One region of the Sulfuritalea sp. genome, then DNA from elsewhere that is predicted to be linked to it. Evidence: predicted binding sites of a transcription regulator. Region 1 holds the regulator's gene; the other holds the start of a gene.
What was found. The regulator sigma-54, encoded in region 1, starts transcription at its own class of promoters, with help from an activator protein. The targets are predictions, from matches to a motif close to TGGCACNNTTCCTGCT.

Region 1 (4,148 bases):
AAGAACAAGGTCGCCCCGCCTTTCCGCGAGGCGCATTTCGACATCCTCTACGGGGAAGGCATTTCGCGCCAGGGCGAGATCGTCGAACTTGGCGTCGAGCACAAGATCGTCGAGAAATCCGGCGCCTGGTACGCCTACAAGGGCGAGAAGATCGGCCAGGGCAAGGACAACGCGCGCGAGTTCCTGCGCGAGCATGCCGAAATCGCCGTGGAAATCGAAAACCGGGTGCGCGAGGCCGTCGGCGTCGCGGCGCTGGGCACCCCCGAAGCAGTGAAAGGCAGCTAGGCGCGGTACTTGACCGAGTATCCGCCGAGGGCAAGCATCTTGTCGAACCGCTCTTGCCGCGCCTGTCGCGGTCGCCACCATGTCGAATGAATTGCGCCAGCAGGCGATCAGGCTGCTGGCCCGGCGCGAGCATACCCGCGCCGAACTGGCGCGCAAGCTGGCAGGGCTGGGCACGCCGGAGGAGATCGCCGCGGTACTGGCTGACATGGAGTCCTCGCAACTGCAGTCCGACAGCCGTACGGCCGAAAGCTATTTGCGCAGCAATGCCGCGCGGCTTGGCACCTCGCGCCTGCGCCATCAGCTCAAGACCCGCGGCGTGGCGCCCGAGATGATCGACGAACAACTGGCGCAGGCCGACCTGCCCGACGAGATCGAACGCGCGCGTGCCGCCTGGAGCCGCAAGTTTTCCGCCGCGCCGACCAACCCCAAGGAATGGGCGCGCCAGGCGCGCTTCCTGCAAAGCCGGGGCTTTGCCGGCGACGTCGTCCGTCGTTTGCTCAAGCAGCCGCTGGAGGCCGAAGGCGAATGAAGTTCGACGCCGCCGACCAGATCCCTCTCGGCTATGACAGCGAAGCTGTGCCGCCGCCTGTCGTAATGACTCCGGTCGCCACGCTCTCGGCCCACAATCTGCGCAAGAAGTACAAGTCGCAGACCGTGGTGACCGACGTCTCCTTCGAAGTCGCCGCCGGCGAAGTGGTGGGCCTGCTCGGGCCCAACGGCGCCGGCAAGACCACCTGCTTCTACATGATCGTCGGCCTGGTCGCCGCCGATGGCGGCGAGATTCGCATCGAAAGCGGGGAAGAGAAACTGCGCCTGACCCACATGCCGATCCACCAGCGCGCCAGACTGGGCCTGTCCTACCTGCCGCAGGAAAATTCGGTGTTTCGCAAACTCACGGTGTCGGAAAACGTGCGCGCCGTGCTGGAACTGCAGGATCTCGACGATGCCGCAATCGACGAGCGCGAAGAAACCCTGCTGCAGGAACTGCACATCACCCACATCCGCAAGAATCTGGCGGCCTCGCTCTCTGGCGGCGAGCGCCGCCGCGTCGAGATTGCCCGCGCGCTGGCGACCAGCCCGCGTTTCATCCTGCTCGACGAACCCTTTGCCGGCGTCGACCCGATCGCCGTGATCGACATCCAGAAGATCATCCGCTATCTCAAGGAAAGCGGCATCGGCGTATTGATCACCGACCATAACGTGCGCGAAACCCTGGGCATTTGCGATCGCGCCACCATCATCAACGCCGGCGAAGTGCTTGCCGCTGGACAGCCGGCCGAGATAGTCGATAATGAAAGTGTGCGTCGGGTTTATCTCGGCGAGCACTTCAGAATGTGATGAAACAAGGACTCCAGCTCAGGCTATCGCAGCACTTGGCACTGACGCCGCAGTTGCAGCAGTCGATCCGGCTGTTGCAGTTGTCGACTCTGGAGTTGAATGCCGAGATCGACCAGGCCTTGCAGGAAAATCCCCTGCTGGAACGCGACGATCCCGGCGAGCCGGCTGCATTCAGCCTCGGTGCCACAGGCGATGGGCTGGCGACGCCGCAAACCGTGACGCCGACCGAAAGCGACGAACGCCAGGAACCGCGGGGCGGCGACGATGAAGGCTGGGGCATGGACTTTTCCGGCAGCCATGGCCAGCGCGATCCCAACGACGACGATCTCGACAGCGGCGAATCCCAGGCCAGTTCAAGCTCCTTGCGCGAGCATCTGGCGACCCAGGTGGCGATGACCCAGTTGCCCGACCGCGAGCGGGCACTGGTCGGCTTCCTGATCGAAGCCCTGAACGACGACGGCTACCTGACCCAGCCGCTGGACGAGTTGATCGATCTGCTGGTCGCCGACGACGACGAAGTGCGCGAAGCCCTGCTGGAGGAACTCGGCATCGCCCTGCGCCATCTGCAGAACCTCGATCCGCCGGGCATCGGCGCGCGCAGCGCGCAGGAATGCCTGTCGCTGCAACTGAAATTCCTGCCGGAATCGGCCTCGCGCCAATTGGCGCTGGCCATAGTCGACAAGCACCTCGAGCATCTGGCCGCGCGCGATTTCGCACGCATCAAGAAATCCCTGGGCTGCGACGACGACGAGCTGCGCGCGGCGCAAACCCTGATCCGCTCCCTCAATCCACGTCCCGGCGCGCAATACGCGCCGATCGATACGCGCTACGTGGTGCCGGACGTGGCGGTGAAAAAACTGCACGACCGCTGGGTCGTCAGCCTCAACCGCGAGGCCATGCCGCGCCTGCGCATCAACCGGCTCTACGCCGACATCCTGCAGCGCCACCGCGGCGGCAACGCGTCCTCGACCGGACTGGCCAGCCAGTTGCAGGAAGCCAAGTGGCTGATCAAGAACGTGCAGCAGCGCTTCGACACCATCCTGCGGGTGTCGCAAGCCATCGTCGACCGCCAGCGGGCCTTCTTCGACCACGGCGAAGTCGCGATGCGGCCGCTGACCCTGCGCGAGATCGCGGAAACCGTCAGCCTTCACGAATCGACCATTTCGCGCGTGACGACCCAGAAATACCTGGCGAGTCCGCGCGGCATCTACGAACTCAAATACTTTTTTGGCAGCCACGTCGCCACCGATACCGGCGGCGCGGCCTCCTCAACCGCAATTCGGGCGCTGATCAAGCAATTGGTCGGCGCCGAGGACGGCAAGAAGCCGCTCTCGGACGCCCGTCTTGCGGAAATCCTCGGCGAGCAGGGCATCGTCGTGGCGCGTCGCACCGTAGCGAAGTACCGCGAACTGCTCAATATCCCGCCGGTCAACCTCAGAAAAGTTCTCTGAGAAAATACGTCTGACAAGGAGACATCATGAATCTCAACATTACCGGCCACCACATCGAAGTCACTCCGGCCATTCGCGAATACGTCACGGGCAAACTCGATCGAGTACTGCGGCATTTTGATCAGGTGACCAGTTCGCACGTCATCCTGTCGGTTGAAAAGCTGCAGCAAAAAGCGGAAGTCACCCTGCACGTCAAAGGCAAGGACATCTTCGCCGATGCCATCGACGCCGATCTTTACGCTGCCATCGACCTGGTGGCCGACAAGCTCGACCGCCAGGTGGTCAAGCACAAGGAAAAGGTCTCCGACCACACCCACGACAAGCGCCCGCAGGTCGAATAGGCCCGTAGCGGCAAGTTGGGCGAACCGGCCGCGGCAGCGTGTTATGTCCCGGTGCGCTTGCGCCGGGAACGGTATCCGCCGGATAGCGTTATACTGCGCGCCGCCGCAACCTCCGCCCATCGCCGAATTGCTTCCACCATGAATCAGATCGCCAGCCTGCTGCCACTCGACAACGTGGTGGCAAACCTCGACGCCAGCAGCAAGAAGCGCGTATTCGAGCAGGTCGGTATTCTTTTTGAAAATCATCACGGCGTCGCCCGCAGCACGGTCTACGACGCCCTGTTCGCGCGCGAAAAGCTGGGCTCGACCGGCCTTGGTCAGGGTATCGCGATTCCCCACGGGCGCATCAAGGGTCTCAAGGCCCCGCTCGGCGCCTTTGTCCGCCTCGACTCGCCGGTGCAGTTCGACGCGCCGGACGGCAAGCCGGTCGGCCTGATATTCGTGCTGCTGGTGCCCGAAGCGGCCAACGAGCACCATCTGCAACTGCTCTCCGAACTGGCGCAGATGTTCTCCGACCGGGCTTTTCGCGAACAACTCGCCACAGCCGCCGATAGCGCGGCGCTGCACGGCCTTTTTGCCAATTGGCACGCCAATTAGTCGTTTCCCAGCTGTTCGAACGTAACCGCGAGCGGCTCCAGCTCTCGTGGGTCAGCGGCCCCATGACGCGCGCGATATGCACCACCGAACATGTGGTGTCACCGGCCGACTTGATCGGCCACCTCAATCTGATGCA
Region 2 (4,148 bases), on a different contig from region 1:
TGCGGCATATGGGCGTAGCTGTCCTGCAGTTGCGTGTCGCGGTTGATGTCGATCACGTAGGGCGGGGCGATTTCGGCTAGCCAGTCGTGCAGCGCGGCGCGCGTCCATTTGCTGGTGGCATAGGTGGCGTCGAGGAAGCGCGTGACGGTGCTGCGGCCGCGCTTGAGTTCGATGTTCATGGCGGCGCGGGGGAATTCGTACATGAGTTTCGGCGCCATCGGCTGGCCGTTGTTCATGGCCAGGATCAGTTGCTCGCCGGTGGCCGGGATCGGTCGTCCGTCGAGTTTCGATGTGACGCCGGCGAGGACGCCGGGGCCGAGATAGGGAACGATGCTGCCGTCGGTCAGGCCGGCCTGCCATTGGTCGAGGAGTTCTGTAGGGATCATTTTGGTGTGCTCCGGGTGGGGTAGGTGTGTTCGTGCAAGAAGCGCACCCGGGGTGAAGGCCTGTGCTGGCAAGGGCTTGCGGATTGATTGTCGGACTTGCTACAAGACAAGAGTTGGCGCTGGCGGGACGGCGATTGGTGGTGATTTCCACGCGGTTACGTCACTATCCCCCCGGCCCTCGCCTTGAAGGGAAGGGAGATTGAACTGCGGCGATCAGGTGCTCGCCAGCCTCACCCGGTAGAGGCCGCCGATCACCACGTATTCGTCTTCGGCCTTGAGCATGCCGGGCAGCAGTTGGCTGTAGAAGGCCAGCTTGGGCAGCGGCACGTCGACGCTGAGGATGCTGTCGCCGAACTCGCCGGCGCGCTCGCGCGAGCGCGAGAAGGAACTGATGTTGTTGAGCAGCACCACTTTGTCAAATGAGTTGGCCTCGGGTCCGCTGTGGACATCGTCGTCGGCGATGATCTCGTGGTCGCTCAGGCGATTGACGCCGCGATACAGGCGGATGTGGCTGCGCTGCGGAAACTGCCGCGTAAGTTCGTACTGGCAGTAGGCGTAGAGCAGGTCGAGCTGGGATTCGAGCGCGTTGGTGCCGTAGAGGCCGGCGGCACGCATCTCGACATAGCGCTGCCAGGCGGCGCTGCCGGGTTCGCGCAGCGAATCACCGTGGTGGCGCGGCATCAGGCCGAAGCGTGACTCGACCCAGCCTTTGAGCACGGCGGCCTCGCGGCCGTCGGGGTCGAAGGCCCAGCCGCGCACCATGCGCAGGTAGCTGGCCCTGGCACGCGATTTCGGCTGGTGCTCGGTGAGCCCGGCTTCCTCGGGATGGCTCAGGCGGAAGTGCGCCTCCATGTAGCCGACGAAACGTTGCGACCGTTCCGCGGCGGCTTCGATCTCGTCGAGCAGTTCGAACAAAGGGCGGTGCAGGGCGGCGACGCCGTCGATGGCGAGCGCCGCCGGCGCGCGCTGGTAGGTGAGGCCGCCGAGGATGGATGCGGGCAGGTTGCAGCGGTTGATCGGCAGCCGAACCGATTTCGGCAAGGCCGGCGCGGGTGGGTCTCCCTTGTCGGAGCCGCTACAAACTTGCGCGTCGATGTCGCACATCGAAGCCGCAGCGGATACCTCGGGTATCGCGGGAATCCTTGTCACGTCAGGGTTTACGGGAATTCACAGCGGCTGGCACGCTCCGTGCAGTAGTCCTGCCGTGAGCATGGGAATTCAACCCGGCTCCAAAGAATTCAACGCAGGACTTCAACGCAGGACCTCAACAAGGAGAGCGCATCATGGCAAAACTTCGTCAGGCCGCCATCTATGGCAAAGGCGGTATCGGCAAGTCTACCACCACGCAAAATCTCGTCGCCGCGCTGGCCGAAGCCGGCAAGAAGGTGATGATCGTCGGCTGCGATCCCAAGGCCGACTCCACCCGCCTGATCCTGCACGCCAAGGCGCAGAACTCGGTCATGGAACTGGCGGCGGAAGCCGGTTCGGTGGAAGACCTCGAACTGGAAGACGTGCTGTCGGTCGGCTACGGCGGCATCAAGTGCGTCGAATCCGGCGGCCCGGAGCCCGGTGTCGGCTGTGCCGGCCGCGGCGTGATCACCGCGATCAACTTCCTTGAGGAAGAAGGCGCCTATACCGACGACCTCGACTTCGTTTTCTACGACGTGCTCGGCGACGTGGTCTGCGGCGGTTTCGCCATGCCGATCCGCGAGAACAAGGCGCAGGAAATCTACATCGTCTGCTCCGGCGAAATGATGGCCATGTATGCCGCCAACAACATCGCCAAGGGCATCGTCAAATACGCCAACTCGGGCGGCGTGCGTCTGGCCGGCCTGATCTGCAACAGCCGCAACACCGACCGCGAAGACGAACTGATCATCGCCCTGGCCGAAAAGCTGGGCAGCCAGATGATCCATTTCATTCCGCGCGACAACGCCGTGCAGCACGCCGAAATCCGCCGCATGACAGTGATCGAGTACGACCCGACGCACAAGCAGGCCGACGAATACCGCTCCCTGGCGAACAAGATCGTGGAGAACAAGAAGTTCGTGATCCCGACCCCGATCACCATGGACGAGCTCGAAGCGCTGCTGATGGAGTTCGGCATCATGGACGTCGAAGACACCGCCATCATCGGCAAGACCGCGGCGGAACTCGCCGCCGCCTGACGAAGTATTCCTCCGTAATTTCACGGGCGCCGTGCACGCATGAGTGCCGGCGCCCCACAAGGAGAAGCATATGTCTACATTGACACGCGAACAGACCGAGGCCCTGATCCAGGAGGTGCTCGAGGTCTATCCCGAGAAGGCGAAGAAGGACCGCGCCAAGCACCTGGCGGTCAACGACCAGTCGGTCGACCAATCGAAGAAGTGCATCACCTCCAACCGCAAGTCGCTGCCCGGCGTGATGACCGTGCGCGGCTGCGCCTACGCCGGCTCCAAGGGAGTGGTCTGGGGGCCGATCAAGGACATGATCCACATCTCGCACGGCCCCGTCGGCTGCGGCCAGTATTCGCGCGCCGGACGCCGCAACTACTACGTCGGCACCACCGGCGTGGACACCTTCGGCACCATGAACTTCACCTCGGATTTCCAGGAGAAGGACATCGTCTTCGGCGGCGACAAGAAGCTGACCAAGCTGATCGGCGAAATCGAACAGTTGTTCCCGCTGCACAAGGGCATCTCGGTGCAGTCGGAATGCCCGATCGGCCTGATCGGCGACGACATCGAGGCGGTGGCCAAGAAGGCCGCCAAGGAAATCGAGAAGCCCATCGTCCCGGTGCGCTGCGAAGGTTTCCGCGGCGTCTCGCAGTCGCTCGGCCACCACATCGCCAACGACGCGATCCGCGACTGGGTGCTCGACGCGCGCGACGGCCAGCCCTTCGAGTCCACGCCTTATGACGTGTCGATCATCGGCGACTACAACATCGGCGGCGACGCCTGGGCCTCGCGCATCCTGATCGAGGAAATGGGCCTGCGCGTGGTGGCCCAGTGGTCGGGCGACGGCACCCTGGCGGAAATGGAAAAGACGCCGAAGGTGAAGCTGAACCTGCTGCACTGCTACCGCTCGATGAACTACATCAGCCGCCACATGGAAGAGAAGTACGGCATACCGTGGCTCGAATACAACTTCTTCGGCCCGACCAAGATCGCCGAATCCCTGCGTGCCATCGCCGCGCATTTCGACGACACCATCAAGGCCGGCGCCGAGCGCGTGATCGCCAAATACCAGCCGATGATGGAAGCCGTGATCGCCAAGTTCAAGCCGCGTCTGCAGGGCAAGACCGTGATGCTGTATGTGGGCGGCCTGCGTCCGCGCCATGTGATCGGCGCCTACGAGGACCTCGGCATGGAAGTCATCGGCACCGGCTACGAGTTCGGCCACAACGACGACTACGACCGCACCATCAAGGACATGGGCAACGCCACGCTGCTCTATGACGATGCCAATGGCTTCGAGCTGGAGGAGTTCGTCAAGAAACTGAAGCCCGACCTGGTCGGTTCCGGCATCAAGGAAAAGTACGTGTTCCAGAAAATGGGCATCCCGCTGCGCCAGATGCACTCCTGGGATTATTCCGGTCCCTATCACGGCTACGACGGCTTCGCCATCTTCGCCCGCGACATGGACATGGCGATTTCCAATCCGTGCTGGACCAAGCAGGTCGCGCCCTGGCTGAAGCAGCCGGAAGCCGAGACTGAAGAACTGCCGAAAGCTGCGTAAAGCCATTAGCCACAGAGGACACAGAGAGCACAGAGAAAACCC

Region 2: a site for sigma-54 is predicted at 1,564-1,579, ahead of nifH (nitrogenase iron protein). Genes of this name have one in related genera too.

What each region holds. Positions count from the first base shown of each region.
Region 1 is NZ_JASJPC010000033.1:140,853-145,000, forward strand. It holds gene recA (recombinase RecA) at 1-285, shown strand, start outside; gene RMO95_RS15230 (regulatory protein RecX) at 365-814, shown strand; gene lptB (LPS export ABC transporter ATP-binding protein) at 880-1,623, shown strand; gene RMO95_RS15240 (RNA polymerase factor sigma-54) at 1,623-3,074, shown strand; gene hpf (ribosome hibernation-promoting factor, HPF/YfiA family) at 3,101-3,415, shown strand; gene ptsN (PTS IIA-like nitrogen regulatory protein PtsN) at 3,554-4,012, shown strand; gene hprK (HPr(Ser) kinase/phosphatase) at 3,997-4,148, shown strand, end outside.
Region 2 is NZ_JASJPC010000001.1:92,402-96,549, reverse strand. It holds gene RMO95_RS00525 (SIR2 family protein) at 1-386, opposite strand, end outside; gene RMO95_RS00520 (NAD(+)--dinitrogen-reductase ADP-D-ribosyltransferase) at 600-1,535, opposite strand; gene nifH (nitrogenase iron protein) at 1,670-2,554, shown strand; gene nifD (nitrogenase molybdenum-iron protein alpha chain) at 2,625-4,106, shown strand.